2 regions of the Clostridium gelidum genome follow, and region 2 is predicted to be linked to the other one. Evidence: riboswitches for the same ligand, from Rfam matches in the RefSeq annotation. Region 2 holds a riboswitch; the other holds the start of a gene.
The links. Region 2 has a riboswitch for thiamine pyrophosphate ahead of thiW (energy coupling factor transporter S component ThiW). Riboswitches for the same ligand answer to the same signal wherever they lie in the genome.
Positions count from the first base shown of each region.

Region 1 (8,263 bases), 610 kb from region 2:
TTTGCTTATAAAAGAGAGAATAATTAATCCAGCTCATTATGTTGTTATGTTAGGTGAAACAAGCTCTGGGAAAAGTGCTTTAATTAACAGCATATTTGGTAAAAAGATATTAGTTGAAAGTGTTAAACCAACTACAGGTGTTATTACTGAAGTTGTAATAGATAGCAACTCAAAAGAGTCATTAATTGTAGTAAATAATGATTCGAGTTTTGAATTTTTAGATAAGGATAAGTTTGATAATCTTACAGTAACTCCAACTGAAAATTTGAATAGATTAAAATATATTGGAGTAAGTAAAGATACTAAATACAATGGTTTGAGGCTTTTTGATACTCCGGGATATGGTTCTCTTATAAGTGAACATGAGGAAGTTTTAAAGGATTTTATACCAGAAAGTGATTTTATTGTATATGTTGTTTCTTACAGAGTTGGACTTGGAGATGATGATTTTCAATTTTTAAAATATGTTGGAGAAATCATAAATGATAATGTGGAAGTTGTTTTAGCTATAAATATGTGTCCAAAGGATTTACAAGAGGATAACAAGAGAATATGTGAAATTCAAAAAAGTGTTAATGAATGTATACATAAGGATGTAAAATCATTTTATATAGAAAGTAGTAGCGAAAAAAATCCAGACACGACTGAAATTTGGGATTATATTTATGAAAGTGTTAATGGTCCTAAAAAAAGAAAAGAACTTGCTGAAACCTTAAAAAATTATCAAGATTTCATATTAGGTGAATGTGATATAAAGATTAATTCTAAGATTGCAAATATTGAATGTGAAAAAGAAAGTGTAGAAGAAAGAATAAATATAATTAAAGAATTTTTAGATAAAAAAGAAAATATATTAGAAGTTTTAGACACAAAGTTTGCAGAAATCAAAGTTAAATCTATAAAGCTAATAGATAAATCTGATATAAAAATTAAAGAATTAATTACAGAATACATAAATGATGAAAGCAAATGGTCTATGAAAGAAGAAACTTTTGCTTTAATGCAACATTATTATGTTCCAAAGATTACAAATGAAGAAACTGAAAACTTATTAAATTATATTGAAGATGAAATTATTTCTTTAGATAGAGTGATTGATGATGTGTTAAATATAGAAATTTCTAAATTAGAAAATAAGGTGAAAATAAATGCGCCTTCTTATACTAAAGTTATGGAGGGAATTATAGAAAAACATATTGGAGACACTATAAAACAAGCTATGGGAGAAATGTTTAGAAAAGCTGCCAAAAGAAAACCATGGAAAGTAAAAAAGAACAATGTCTATACCCAAAATTTAAAGAAGCTTAAAAGTGCATTTGAAAGAGCATCCCTTGGAGAAAAAAACAGCAATTTAAATCACTTGTTAAAAACAATAAAAGCCACTTCTGTAAAAGGAATTACAGAGTCTTTGAATGTTTTTACAGATTCAATATTTTTCTTATATGATTCATTAACTTGGCAAACAAAAATAAATGAAATATCAATGGAAGCTATAGATAATTGGGCTAATGATGTTGAAGGTGCCATAAGAAAATACTTAGATGAATTAAAAGAAACTAATAAAGAGGAAATAATATCTTTATTTGATGATCTAAGTGAAGAATTTAGTGTCAATGAAAAGGAATTAGAAAATATAAGTTCTGAGCAGTTAGTTAGATATAAAAAGGAAATAGAGTTTTTATTGCATAAATGTTTGCTTATATCTTTATAAAAAAAAGATTTATAGATTGAAGAATATTTTATCTGATTTCAAATAAATAGTTCTCAATAATGCTATTGTAGTATTGTTGAGAACTACTTTTGGTGAAACTTGTTTATTTACGAACAAATTCTAAAATATCAGCTGGCTGACAATCTAAAACATCACATATTGCAAAAACGAAAAGCCTTTTCATTTTTTGTTTTAAATTGTATTACGTAGTAAAATGGAAAGTAATAAGGTAAAGTATGAAATATTTTGAAGCATATTAAAGAAAATAGAAGATATGAGACAGAATAAATAAAGTGACTAAAAGGAAGTGAAACAATGCGTATAGCCGTATGTGATGATGAAGCATTATTTAGAGATAAAATAGTAGGATATATAGAAAAAAGTTATAAGGACATAGAAACTGTTATTAGTAGTTTTTCATGTGGAGAGGAACTTTTGAAGCATTATAAAAATGGACAGGTTAATTATGACATAATCTTTTTAGATATTGAAATGAAAGAACTTGATGGTATAAAAACTGCTGAAAGAATACGTAATATAAATGAAGAAGTAGCAATAGTATTTTTGACAAGTCACAATGAATTTGCACCAGCAGGATATGAAGTTTCTGCCTTTCGTTTTTTAATAAAGCCTGTGCAAGAAAACAAATTAATAGAAGCTATTGAAGGTGTTAAGAAGCAAATATCAAATTTGAAAACACTTCTTGTGCATCAAAAAGATACTGATATCATATTAAAGATTAAAAATATTATATACATAGAAGCTAAAAATAAAGAAATACATATTCATACAATTGATAATTGTTATATAGAAAGACGTAATTTAAATGAAATTGAAGCAGAATTGAAGGACGAGGGATTTTTTCGTACTCATAGAGGATATTTAGTGAATTTAAGCTATGTAAAGGAATATGATAGTAAAGAAGTAATAGTAGACAATAATGAAATAATACTAATCAGTAGACTCAAAATTAAGAAATTTAAGGAAAGCTTATATTTACACATTAAGCGGACTGCAAAATAGGAGAAAGTATAAATGGAAGTATTAAGCTTTATGTTAAAATCTGGTAACTACACGCTGGACACAATGGCCATGTTATATTTAATTAAATTCTTATTTTGTCATGAAATTAATTTGAATAAAAGAATATGGATAGGGTGTGCTTTTAGTCAAATTTTATTTATTATCATAGAAAGAATGATTTTTAATGGAGAAAATTCTTTATATTCATTGGTTATATTTTCTATAATAATTATTTTTTTATGTTATGGGATTAAAGGATTAAAAAAGATAATATATATTGTTCCAACCGCATTCGTCATGTTACTTCCACTACTCATGATTACGTTGATATTTAGCATGTTTGCTAGCCAAACTATATTTAATTGGTCGGAAGAGTTAGGTACATACTTCGGTACTTTATTAGATGTTATTATAATAATTATGATTAAACGTAAGATAGAAGAAAATTATTATGTTAATCTAAAAAGGTGGGATATAATCTCAATAATATCTGTAAATACTCTATCTTTAATAATATTAATAGCAATTGACGAGTTACAAAAAACTATTATATTTGATGAAATAACAGATAAGATTATTTTTATAATAATTACTTTTATTACTATATTAATGGATATGTCTACTGCTATTTCTATTATAAAAAGTAAGTCTGCAATCCACTATAAAAATATTAATGAAATAAATGAATACTATATGGAAACACAGCTTCAGCATTTTGAATCATATAAAAATTCTCAAAAAGAGACAAGGAGCCTAAAGCATGATATGAAAAATCACTTAATATGTATTAATGATTTATGTGCTCAAGGTAAGTATAAGGAATTAAATGATTATGTGAAAAATTTGCAAGACAATATTACTATATTAGATAGTGTTTTTAATACAGGCGATTCTATTGCAGATTCAATTATCAATGAAAAACATGCAATTATGAAAAATAATAATATTTCATTTGAATTAAGCGGTAACTTTCAAGAAAAATGCTTAATTAAACCCGTTCATATGTGTACTATATTTGCAAATGCAATAGATAATGCCATTGAGGCTTGTATAAAAATTGAAGATACTTCTATGCGAAGAATATCTATAGAAATTAAAAATAGTAGAAATTTTCTTGTTTTAAGTTTTACAAATTCAATAAAAGAGCAATTAATAATAAAAGACAATAAGATAAAAACAAATAAGCCGGATAAGGAAAATCATGGTTTTGGGTTAGAGAATATAAGAGCTACTGTTAAAAAATATAATGGAGATTTTGATATTAAGGTTACACAGGATACCTTTGAACTTGAAGTTGTTTTGACTAATTAAGAGATTCCCCAAATAGCAAGTTAGTATTCTAATTTATTTTGTCTTAATACGAGGTCCAGTTGAGAGGACAAGTTCAACTAAATTTAGTTGAACTTATTTATATATTAGGCTGTAATTTGCATTTCACTCCATAATTAATACCATCTACGTCATAAGTTAACATGGAAATTTTTTATCAGAGTAAAATGAAATTAGGAAGAAGAAAGAAAAAGACAATGTTTTATTACTTACTTATCTTAGTGATAATAAACTAAATATAACAGTAAATAAAGAACATAGGAGTGAAATAAATGAATGATATTAATGAATCTAAAGTCATTAAAAAATTAATTAAGAAAGATTTTAATATGCTTGGAATTACACTAATAGTGCAAGGATTAATTTCTAATGGAGTTGTTTTTATAGTTATGATAGGCATTATGATAATGAAAATGGTGAGAGATCCCAATATAAGTGAGGATCAATTAAAGCTACTAGTTGAGGAACCTAGCTTTTTAGGAACAATAAGTATTATTGCAGTTGTGATTGCATTTATTCCAGTTTTAATTTATAGAAGAAAGAAATTTGTTGAATATGATTTAAAGGTAGAAAATAGAAAATTTACGTTAAAGACCGTAACAATAGGTTTTATTATTTTATTATCAGTAAACAATATGTTGGGATTATTTGCTAATGGATTAGAACTTGGACTTAATGCAATTGGACTGAGTGCTATTTCTGCTTTGGAAGACTTAGATGTCTTAAATCAACCAACAATATCAATGATTATATATACATGTATAATAGCACCAATATTTGAGGAATTTCTTTATAGAGGAGCAGTTCTTAGAGGACTTGAGAAATATGGAAGATGGTTTGCTATATTAGTTTCAGCAATATTATTCGGATTAATGCATGGCAACTTTTATCAAATATTTATGGCAACAGCAGTTGGAATTATATTAGGATATTTAGCTACAGAATATTCAATTAAATTAACCATTATATTGCATATATGTAACAATACTTTTGTTGAAATATTATCACAAATTACTTCTCATCTAAGTGAAAATGTAGGAAATATCATTTATGGTAGTATTGCAGGTATTTCTGTAATCATATTATTAATTACTTTTATTCGTAATAAAAATAATATTAAGGGATGGTTACAAAATAATAGAATGGAAAAGGGGATCATGTTAAGATTTGTTACTTCTATTACAGTAATTATAATAATTGCTTATGATTTGTATATGGTAGTAAGTGGTATTACTAGTATTTCTTAAATGGTAAAACAACCGATTTGTAGAAACATGTCTAAATATAAAAAGGAGTTGATTAAGTGTATAGCAAAATCCCAATCACAATAGCAATGATGAGTATTTTTTTATACCTTAAAATAGATGGAAAATATAGAATTGCAAATAGAATGAATTCTATATTAAATATAAATAAAAAATGGAAAGCATATATTTTATCGTTTATTATCTTTAGTATTGGAATTATCTTTAGCCTTGGAATTATATGTAGTGAGTATCTCAGGTGTGACCATATTCCTAAGATACTCAATTCCGTAGTAGCTGGAATATTTTTTGGAATAAGTACATGTCTTAGTGAAAGAATTGTTTCGGACGTTAGAGTACATATTAAATCGCAATAAAAATACATTTACATTAGTTTGATAGTATTATATAATTTAAGTGAAATTATTCCTAGGGGTGCCTTGAAAAGCTGAGAGAGCATTTGCTTAACCCTTTGAACCTGATGTGGTTAGAACCAACGCAGGGAAGTGAGTTTGTCTATTATACTAATTTTACGTTGAAAAATGGTGAATTTATATAAGAAATAGTTCAAGCTTTCTATCTTTGTGATGGGAGGCTTTTTTTGTGTGAAAAAATAATTATAGGTTAGTATAGGGAATGTTTGAAAAATATTTAGAGTATCTTTGATTGTTATTTTTTATAGATATAAATATTAATAACTTAGGGGGTGTTAAAAAATGAAGTTATCAGAAATTTTGTATTTAAGTGCAAAGAACATTTGGGATTCGTACTATGAGCATCCATTTGTGAAAGGCATTGGAACAGGTGAATTAGAAATAGAAAAATTCAAATATTATATGGTTCAAGATTATTTATATCTTTTAGAATATGCAAAAATTTTTGCTCTTGGAGTTGTTAAGGCAAAAGATGAGTATACAATGAGAATCTTTGCAGAACTTGTGAATTCAACATTAAACAGCGAAACTAATATACATAAAGATTATATGAAAAGACTTAATATATCACATGAAGAAATTGCAAATGCAAAATCTTCATTATCAAATACATCATACACAAATTACATGCTTTGGGTTTCTCAAAATGAAGGATTATTAGAGCTAACCGTAACTGTTTTATCATGTAGTTGGAGTTATAAATTGATAGCAGATAAAATTAGTGAAATACCTGACTCAACTGAACATGAATTTTACGGTGAATGGGTAAGAGGATATATTTCAAAGGAATATAATATAGCAAATAACAATATAATAAACCTTGTTGATAAACTTGGAGAAAATTGCTCAAAAGAGGAAATTGAAAATCTTAAAACAATATTTATAAACTGTAGTCGCTATGAATACATGTTTTGGGATATGGCATACAACAATAATAAATGATCAATTTTTTTATGAAGGATAAAATCCTTTTAGGATTTTAATATATTATTTAGAAAACCTGAGGTTTTTAGCCTCAACTGTTAATTGTTAATTGATAACTGTTAACTGATTTAAAGGGGAGATGATAACAATGCTTGAATTTAAGAATGTTACTTTTAAATATCTAGAATATGATTACGAAATGTTAAATGATTTATCATTTTCTGTGGAAAAAGGTGAATTTGTTTCAATTATAGGTGCTAGTGGTTGTGGAAAAAGTACTATATTTAGATTGATAAATGGACTAGAAAAAATGCAAAGCGGTGAAATTTTTATAAATGAAGATTCAATAAAAAATCTTAAAAATTACAGCGCTTATATGCCTCAAAAGGATTTACTTTTCCCATGGAGAACAATAGGTGATAATCTTTCGCTTCCAATGGAAATACAGAAAATAAAAAAAAGTGATAGAGAAAATAGAGTACTTGAGATACTGAAGGAAGTTGGGCTTTCTGATTATAAGGATAAGTTTCCAAAGGAGTTATCTGGAGGTATGAGACAAAGGGTATCTTTTGCAAGAACACTTTTAACTGGATCTGAATTATTACTTTTAGATGAACCTTTTAGTGCATTAGATTCTCTTACGAGAATTTTAATGCAAGAATGGCTTTTAGAAGAATGGAAGCATTTTAATAAGACAATATTATTTATAACCCATGATGTTGAAGAGGCGATTTTTCTCTCAAAATCAATATTTGTAATTCAAGATAATCCTATAACTCATATGGAAAGAATAGAAGTACCACTTGAATACCCAAGAAGCAGAAGCTCAATGCAAAAACCTGAAATAATAGAGTTAAAAGAAAGCCTTATAAGCAGACTTAGACAGAAGGTGAACATATGAAAAAGAACTTACCATCAATAATATTAATGATAGTATTACTAGGGCTTTGGCAAATCATTGCTATGATAATAAATGCTCACTACATATTACCGTCACCAACACAAATTTTAGTGAAATTATGGGAGCTTAGAGAACCTTTATTTACAGTACATTTGCCAGCAACAATGGGAGTAACTGGACTTGGATTAATTATTTCTATTATTTTTGGCTTAGGTCTTGCTGTTTTAATGGACATGAATGAGAAAATAGAAAATGCGTTATATCCAATTATAATAGCTTCTCAGACTATACCAACAACAGCTATTGCACCTCTTTTTGTACTTTGGTTTGGATATAGTATATGGAGTAAGGTTTTGGTAACAATATTAATAACATTTTTCCCAATAACTATAACAGTTTATGATGGATTTAAATCTACAAAAAGAGAAATGGAAGAGCTTTTAATAACTTATGGTGCAAGTAAAAAGGACATTTTCATAAAACTTAAGATTCCAACAAGCTTGCCGTATTTTTTTTCGGCAATAAAAATGGCAATACCACTTAGTATAATTGGTGCAGCAATAGCCGAATGGCTTGGTGCACAAAGCGGACTAGGGTATTTTAGTAAAAGAATGATGAGTCAGTTAGATGGAGCAGGAGTATTTGCACCTATTGTGCTACTTTCAGCTGCAGCTATGATTGTAGTTGCAATTGTAAA
Region 1 covers NZ_AP024849.1:1,698,879-1,707,141, forward strand. Annotated here, with positions in the region: gene psyc5s11_RS07505 (dynamin family protein) at 1-1,711, shown strand, start outside; gene psyc5s11_RS07510 (helix-turn-helix domain-containing protein) at 1,815-1,895, opposite strand; gene psyc5s11_RS07515 (LytR/AlgR family response regulator transcription factor) at 2,027-2,734, shown strand; gene psyc5s11_RS07520 (sensor histidine kinase) at 2,747-4,045, shown strand; gene psyc5s11_RS07525 (CPBP family intramembrane glutamic endopeptidase) at 4,336-5,310, shown strand; gene psyc5s11_RS07530 (hypothetical protein) at 5,367-5,684, shown strand; TPP riboswitch at 5,729-5,829, shown strand; gene tenA (thiaminase II) at 6,024-6,683, shown strand; gene psyc5s11_RS07540 (ABC transporter ATP-binding protein) at 6,814-7,566, shown strand; gene psyc5s11_RS07545 (ABC transporter permease) at 7,563-8,263, shown strand, end outside.
Region 1: it holds a riboswitch for thiamine pyrophosphate, as region 2 does, so the genes downstream of both, tenA (thiaminase II) here and thiW (energy coupling factor transporter S component ThiW) in region 2, are expected to answer to the same signal.

Region 2 (8,263 bases):
ATAATGCTAAGACTACAGGCCAAAATTATAAGGATGGAACATATACAGGAACTGGTACAGGCTTTGATGGAGCAACAACTAAAATTTCTGTTACCATAGCCAATGGAAAAATAACTAATATAAAAACTTTATCAAATGGAGATACTCCAGAGTTTTATAAGCAGGCGTCAAATGGAATAATAAATAAAATGATTTCAAATCAATCAGCATCAGTAGATACAGTTTCAGGAGCTACTTTTAGTTCAAATGGAATAATAGGTGCAGTTAAAAATGCATTAAATCAAGCTGCTGGTTCACCTTCAAGTAGTAATACTTCTAGTAATAGTGCTGCTAAGAGTGAAACTATAACGCCACCGCCAGTAAGTAATCAAAAAAGTACAACGCCACCACCTGTAGAAACTCAAAAAAGTGCACCTTCAACTGCAGGACAAGGAAGTAGCAATACTACTACAAATCCGAATACAAGCAATAGTGCAAGTCCTTCAACAAGTTCAAATACAAGTAATAGTAGCAAGGGTCAATATAAAGATGGAACATATACAGGAAGTGGATCAGGATTTGGAGGAACAACTAATATTTCTGTCACTATAAGTAATGGAAAGATAACAAGTGTAAAAACTATATCAAATGATGACACTCAACAATATTACAACCGTGCAATAGGGAAAATAACTAATAGTGTTATTTCAAGCCAATCAGGGTCAGTAGATACTGTTTCTGGAGCTACATATAGTAGCAATGGAATAATTGAAGCTGTAAAAAATGCATTAAGTAAAGCAAAATAGTAAAATAGTCACTTTGAATATGACATTCTCATTCAAAGGTGGCTATGTATGGATAAGATAAAAATATTAGTAAGAGTATGATATAAAATACCAATCGAAAATAATATAGGTAAAGAGACTATAAAGAGCGACTATTTCAATAAGTGTGAGATGGTCTCTCTTTATTTATTTCGATAATTTTTATTTTTCTCAGCAAGTTCTCAGTTTGAGTTAAGGAAGCATTAAGACTTGCTTGTTATAATTCAAGTAGTAAAGAAATCAATAATGTATTTAGGAAGTCAGATTGATTATAAGTACAATAAGCAGTTAATTATTAATAATCACAATTATAAGAGGTTTAATTTTTATAGTTGCTACTGGAAAATATGAAAGACTTTGAATAATAATTTGAAATTATAGTTTTAGAAAAGGAGTAATAAATATGAATAAGAAAATAAAGAAATCGCAGGTTTTAAGGCATGTTATACAATTTATTATGTTTTTAATATTACCTGGATTATATGCAATGACTTTTAGTGAAGTAAAAACAGTTTATCAAATGATTATTGGAGGAAATTTTAACTTTCTTGAAGCATTTCCAAGTTTAGTGGAATTTATAGCAGTAATGCTTTTAACAATAGTAATGGGAAGATGGTTTTGTGGATGGTTGTGTGCTTTTGGAGCATATAATGATTTAATATATTTCATATCAAGAAAAGTATTTAAGGTAAAATTTAGAGTAAATGAAAAAGTTGATTCAATATTAAAATATGTAAAATATGTAGTATTGATATTTATAATAATTGTTTCTTGGACAATGGGAAGTAATATTTTAGAAAGTACAAGTCCTTGGGATGCATTTGGACAAATAACTGATTTAACTACTATTTTTTCTAGCTTGCTTATTGGATTAGTACTTTTAGTTTTAATTACAATAGGAGCAGCGTTTATTGAAAGATTTTTCTGTAGATATTTATGTCCTTTAGGTGCTATATTTTCTATAATTTCTAAGCTCAGCATAACAAAAATTAATAAGCCTAAAGCTGATTGTGGTAAGTGTAGAGCTTGTAATAATAATTGTTCAATGGGATTAAAACTTTATAAAGTAAATTCAGCTCATGGTGGCGATTGTATAAATTGCTTAAAATGTACGGAAGTATGTCCTAGAAATAATGCAAATGTAAATATACTTGGACAAGATGTAAATCAAAATTTAGCAGGTTCTGTAGCAATGGCTACAATGTTAGGTGTTTATGGATTAACAAATTTCGGAGCAGATGCTTTAACTAAATCAGGTATAATTTCAAACCAAAGTACAATTTCAAGCAATGCAACTTTAGATAGTTCAACTTCAGATAGTAACACGCAAAAATATAAAGATGGAACATATACAGGAAGCGGAATAGGCTTTAAAGGAAGAACAACAAAAGTTTCTGTTACTGTGACTGGTGGAAAAATAAGGAATGTAGAAACTTTATCATATGGAGATGATCGTAAGTATTATGAAAGAGCGTCAACAAGTGTAATAAAAAATGTAATTTCAAAGCAATCAACTTCAGTAGATACAGTTTCAGGCGCTACTTATAGCAGTAAAGGAATTATGGAAGCAGTTAAAAATGCATTAGCGGTGTAAATATAATAAAAGTAATATTTAAGATGATAGCGAATATTCTAAAAATGAATATTCGCTATTTTTACATGTATACATATTGTTAATGAATAATTTAAATTAAATATAAATATAAATATAAATATAAATATAAATATAAATATAAGTATAAATAAATATAAGTAATACTTAGGAGTTAAGCATGCCTAATTTAAAGAATTGTAATTTATTTTATGAAGATTCACCTGATTTTTTAGTTGAATATAGAGGGGATTTTGAAGAGGAAATTGATAAGATATCTTATGCGTGCGGTAATGCAATTACTAATACTATTGGAATTGTATCAACGTCTAATATATATTTAGATCAACTTCGAAAGGATGTACCATCAATTATATTTATTGATCCTAGAAGCATGTATGTATTGCAAGATATTTCTCCATCAAGTGTAGATAATATAAATAATGTTAAAATTAATCCCTATTTAAATTTAACAGGTAGAGGTGTACTAATAGGGATGGTTGATACTGGAATAGACTATCTCAATGAAGAGTTTACAAGAGAAGATGGCACATCTAGAATAGTCAGTATATGGGACCAAACTATTCCAGACACTAAAGATGAATCTGTATATATTGGAGTTACCTATTCTAATGAACAAATAAATAATGCAATAAATGCTCATAAAAATAATAAAGATCCATATGAAATTGTACCTTCGAAGGATGATATTGGCCATGGAACTAAAATTGCTGGAATTATAGGGGCAAGAGGATACAATGGAAGATTTCAAGGAATTGCAAGTGACAGCAACTTTGTAATTGTAAAACTCTTTGAATCCATTAATTTCAAAAATATATTAAAGGAAAACGGAGTTGAATATACTCCTGTTTATAATGCGGCTGAAATTTTAGCAGCAATAGAATATTTGAAAAATTTTTCTATAAATGCAAAGCAACCTATTGTTATATATATAGGTGTGGGTACTACGGAAGGAAGTCATGATGGTAACAATTTGCTTTCGAGATATTTAACATCTGTTGGTACTACTAGAGGTATTGTTTCTGTTGCAGGAGTTGGAAATGAAGGAGCAGCAGAAGGACATGCTTCTGGATATATATTAAATATAGGTGATATAGCTTCGATTGAATTAAAAATTCCAAAAGTCATGAAATATTTTTCTTTTTATATATGGGTAAGAAAACCTAATAGGGCATCAGTGAATGTAATTTCACCAACTGGGGAAGCATCTAAATTTATTAAAGTAATAAGAAATAAAACAACACGTGCTGAATTTGTGTTTTTGGATACTGCAATGATTGTTAAATATTATTCTCCAGAACATTTCACAGGACATGAACTTATAAATATTACTTTTAATGATATTAAGCCTGGAATATGGATATTGCAATTAAGAGGGGATTATATTATTGATGGAAGATATGATATATGGCTTTCGCCTGAAAAAACATTACCTAAAGATACAAAATTTCTTCAGTCAGATCCATTTATAACTTTAACAATTCCAGGCACAGCAAGAAAAGTAGCTACCGTAGCTTATTATGGAAATAATAATACTTTAATTGCTTCTTCAGGAAGAGGATCTAACGCTAGTGATATTACTTTTAGTCCGGATTTTGCCACCTTGGGGACAGATATATTAACAACTCAAGTTGGAGGTGGAGTAACAACTGCTTCAGGGAGTTCAGCAGCTACTGGAATAGTAGCAGGAGTTTGTGCACTTTTATTGCAATGGGGAGTTATCGATGGAAATGATTTAACTATGTATTCTACGAAGGTAATAATTTATTTAATACATGGTGCAGATAGAAGTAATCGTATTTATAGTTATCCCAATAGAGAAATAGGATATGGATATCTTGATTTACTAGGTACTTTTAACGTTATTAGTAGATCATATAGGAATAATACGAGTATAGATAATGAATTCATAGAATATTATTGTAATAAGTTATTTATAAGAATTCCAAGAGGAATGTGGAGGAGTTTAAATGAAACATAGCATGACCACGGAAAACATTTTTAATCAGATAAATTACAATCATTATATGGTTCAATATCAAGGCAATATTGAAGAAGAAATTTCAAAAATCCCAAATTATTATGTAACAATAATTAATGAAAAGTATGCAATTTTATCTATTAAGGGTGAATTAGGAATTGATATTGGAGATATAAGATTTAATACTCTTGTCTATGTTAAACCAGTAGAAATGTATACTCTGCAAGAAATTTCTCCAATTGAAGCGTCTAATGCAAGATTTTTACAATTAGATTTACCTCTAAATTTGACTGGCATTGGAGTTAATATAGCAATAATTGATTCAGGTATTGATTATTTAAGTGATGAATTTATGGATTCTAATGGAGAAACAAGAATTGAAGGTATTTGGGATCAAACAATAATTTCTGGGGAGCAAGACAAAGATATCTCGGTACCATTTGGAACGGTATATAGAAAGGGTAAGATAGATGAAGCTATAAGAGCTTATAGAAAAGGGGAATCTCCATATGAAATTGTGCCTAGTAAAGATGAAATTGGGCATGGGACCAGCATGTCTGGAATAATTGGAGCTACCGGCAAAAAGCCAGAATTAAAAGGAGTAGTTCCGGAATGTGATTTTGTAGTTGTCAAGTTAATAGAAGATATTTCATATAAAGCTCAGTTTGATATCAAAATACCTGTATATAATATAACATCTATTTTTTCAGCCTTAGAATTTATATATGAATATGCACTAACCAGTAAGAAGCCTATGGTTATATATTTTCCACTTGGAAGTACTTTGGGCAATCATAAAGGAAATGGCATTTTAGAAGAATATATAGAATCAATTACTGGTACGAGTGGTATAGTATTAGTTACTGGAACTGGAAATCAAAGAGACACAGGAGGTCATACGTCTGGAATAATATCAGAAGTTGGTCAGCGTGGAGTTATGGAACTACAGGCTTCACCAGAACAGAAACATTTAGTAGTAGATATTTGGATAGATTTTCCTGATATTATGACTCTGGATATAGTATCTCCATCAGGTGAAAATAGTAAGATAATACCAGTTGTCACCAATTCAACTAGAACATATACTTTTCTATTTGAAAAGACATCAATAAAAGTTAATTATTATTTTCCAGAAGAAAATACTGGAGATGAATTAATACGTATTAGCTTTTCGAATTTACAACCAGGTATATGGGCTCTTAGGTTAACAGGTAATTATATATTAAGTGGAGTATATAATGCTTGGTTACCCCAAACAGGAATAACAGTAGGAAATACTAAATTTAGTGCAACTGATCCTTATGGAACATTTACTAGTCCAGGTACTTCAATTTATGTAGTTACTGTAGCAGCATATAATCAAAATAATAATAATGTTGTTAATTATTCTGGTATGGCATTTAGAGAGCGTTTTGTTGATAGAATAGATGTTGCAGCAGGAGGGGTAAACGCATTAACTATAGCACCTGACAATAAAACTACAGTTGTTAATGGAACCAGTGTATCAGCAGCTGTAGTTGCTGGAGTTTGTGCCATGTTATTTCAATGGGGGATTGTTCAAGGAAATGATCCGGATATATATTCTCAAACTGTTAAAGCATATCTTGCCAAAGGAACCACTAAAAGAGTTGGAGATATATATCCTAATGCTAGGTGGGGTTATGGAATTCTAAATGTGCTTGATATGTTTAAAAATATTGAATAAAGTATTTTGGAAAAATAGACTCATACTGACTTGTTATTTTTTTGAATTTACCTAATGCTAACACATTTATAGAAATTGTTAATATAATAATTGGAGGATTTATAATATTAACAGGAGTATGATATAAATGCCAAACAAAAATAGAAATAATATAGTCAGGCATTCTACAATGGTACCGATCAAACGAATTAAAACAAAGAAAGAAACAATTTTAATTGAAGTAGAAAAAAATCAAGTTATAGGTGAATTTATTAACGGTTTTGAAGTAATAAAACCTGTCAAAAGATATGGAAAATATTATATATTAGCAAAAAACAAATAATAAAATATACTTGACGTTTTGAAATTAATGGTATAGGATTTAATCTGTAGAAAACAATTTAATAATTTAAATAACTAGAGGGGCTAATGTTTTAGCTGAGATTGGAAAGATTGATTTCCTGACTCTTATAACCTGATTTGGTTAATACCAACGTAGGGAAGTATATTAATATTTATGTATAGTTTATTGATGTATTCCTAAGGAATACATTTTTTTTACGGAAAAATATATATAACTTCACAAATTAGTTCCACATAGTTATTTTATTAATTTTAAGGGGGAAGATTTTAAATGCAAGAAAAAAGTAAAGCACAAAAAATCGCATTAAGTGGTGTATTAATTGGCATTTCAGTTATTTTTGGAACATTTTCAATACCAATTGGAGTAGCTAAAATATCACCAGTACAACATTTTGTAAATGTAGTAGGAGCAATAACACTTGGACCAATGTATGCACTTTTAAATGCATTCGTAACATCACTTATAAGAAATATGATGGGAACAGGAAGTTTGCTAGCTTTTCCAGGAAGTATGGTAGGTGCGCTGCTTGCAGGTATTCTTTATAAGAAATTTAGAAAGCCAACTGTAGCGGTAATTGGGGAAGTAATTGGAACAGGAATCTTAGGAGCATTATTAGCGTATCCAATAGCATCAATACTTTTAGGTAAAGAAGTAGCACTTTTTGTATATATAATTCCATTTACAATGAGTTGTAGTGCTGGAGCTGTTATAGCATATTTCTTCTTGAAAGTTCCTATTATAAGGAAAACATTAATAAATAACGAGTTATCAATAAATACGAAAAATTCTAAAAATACTAATGAAATTTAAATAACGTAACAGCACATAATATAAGAAATAGGTAAAATAATTTAAATACGAGATACAAACGAAAGGATGATTTTATGTTTAGAGCATTAACCATTGCAGGGTCTGACACTTGTGGCGGGGCAGGAATTCAAGCTGATTTAAAATCTTTTTCAGCAAACGGTGTCTATGGTATGAGTGTTATTACAGCAGTAACTGCTCAAAATACCATGGGTGTTTTTGGAATTCAAGATATTAATCCAGAAATGATTGAATCTCAAATTGATGTGATTTTTGATGATATAAGAGTAGATGCTATTAAAATAGGTATGGTTTCGAAGATTGAATCTATAAAGGCTATATCAAAAGCATTGAGAAAAATTAAAGACCTACCACTAATAGTTTTAGATCCTGTTATGATTTCTAAAAGTGGGTTTAATTTATTATCAAAGGGCGCAAAGGAAACTTTAGTTCAAGAGTTATTTCCGTTAGCAGCAATAGTTACACCTAATTTACCAGAAGCAGAAGAGATATTAGGCATGGAAATAAAAACTTTAGATGAAATGAAGAATGCTGCTTTAAAGGTTAAGGAACTTGGACCTAAGGCTGTTCTAGTTAAAGGTGGGCATTTAGAAGGAGCAGCTACTGATTTGTTATTTGATGGAAAGGAATTTATAATTTTGACACAAGAAAGAATAAATAATAATCACACTCATGGTACAGGATGCACTCTATCTTCTGCCATAGCTGCTAATCTTGCAAAAAATATGACCATGGAAGAAGCTGTGAGAGAAGGAAAGAGATATATAACAATTGCTATTGAACATGGATTTGATCTTGGACATGGTGTTGGGCCTACTAATCATTTTTATGAACTATATAAAAAAGCAGGAATTTAATTCAGTTAACAATTAACAGTTACATATAAATAACTTGATTTATTCAAATTAAATAATTGCATGTGAGGAGAGAGAAAAAATGAATTATAAAACACAAATGGAAGCAGGTAAAAAAGGTATAGTTACTAAGGAAA
Region 2 covers NZ_AP024849.1:1,093,630-1,101,892, forward strand. Annotated here, with positions in the region: gene psyc5s11_RS05070 (FMN-binding protein) at 1-785, shown strand, start outside; gene psyc5s11_RS05075 (4Fe-4S binding protein) at 1,207-2,397, shown strand; gene psyc5s11_RS05080 (S8 family peptidase) at 2,576-4,396, shown strand; gene psyc5s11_RS05085 (S8 family peptidase) at 4,386-6,101, shown strand; gene psyc5s11_RS05090 (hypothetical protein) at 6,229-6,423, shown strand; TPP riboswitch at 6,490-6,599, shown strand; gene thiW (energy coupling factor transporter S component ThiW) at 6,715-7,254, shown strand; gene thiD (bifunctional hydroxymethylpyrimidine kinase/phosphomethylpyrimidine kinase) at 7,329-8,129, shown strand; gene thiC (phosphomethylpyrimidine synthase ThiC) at 8,209-8,263, shown strand, end outside.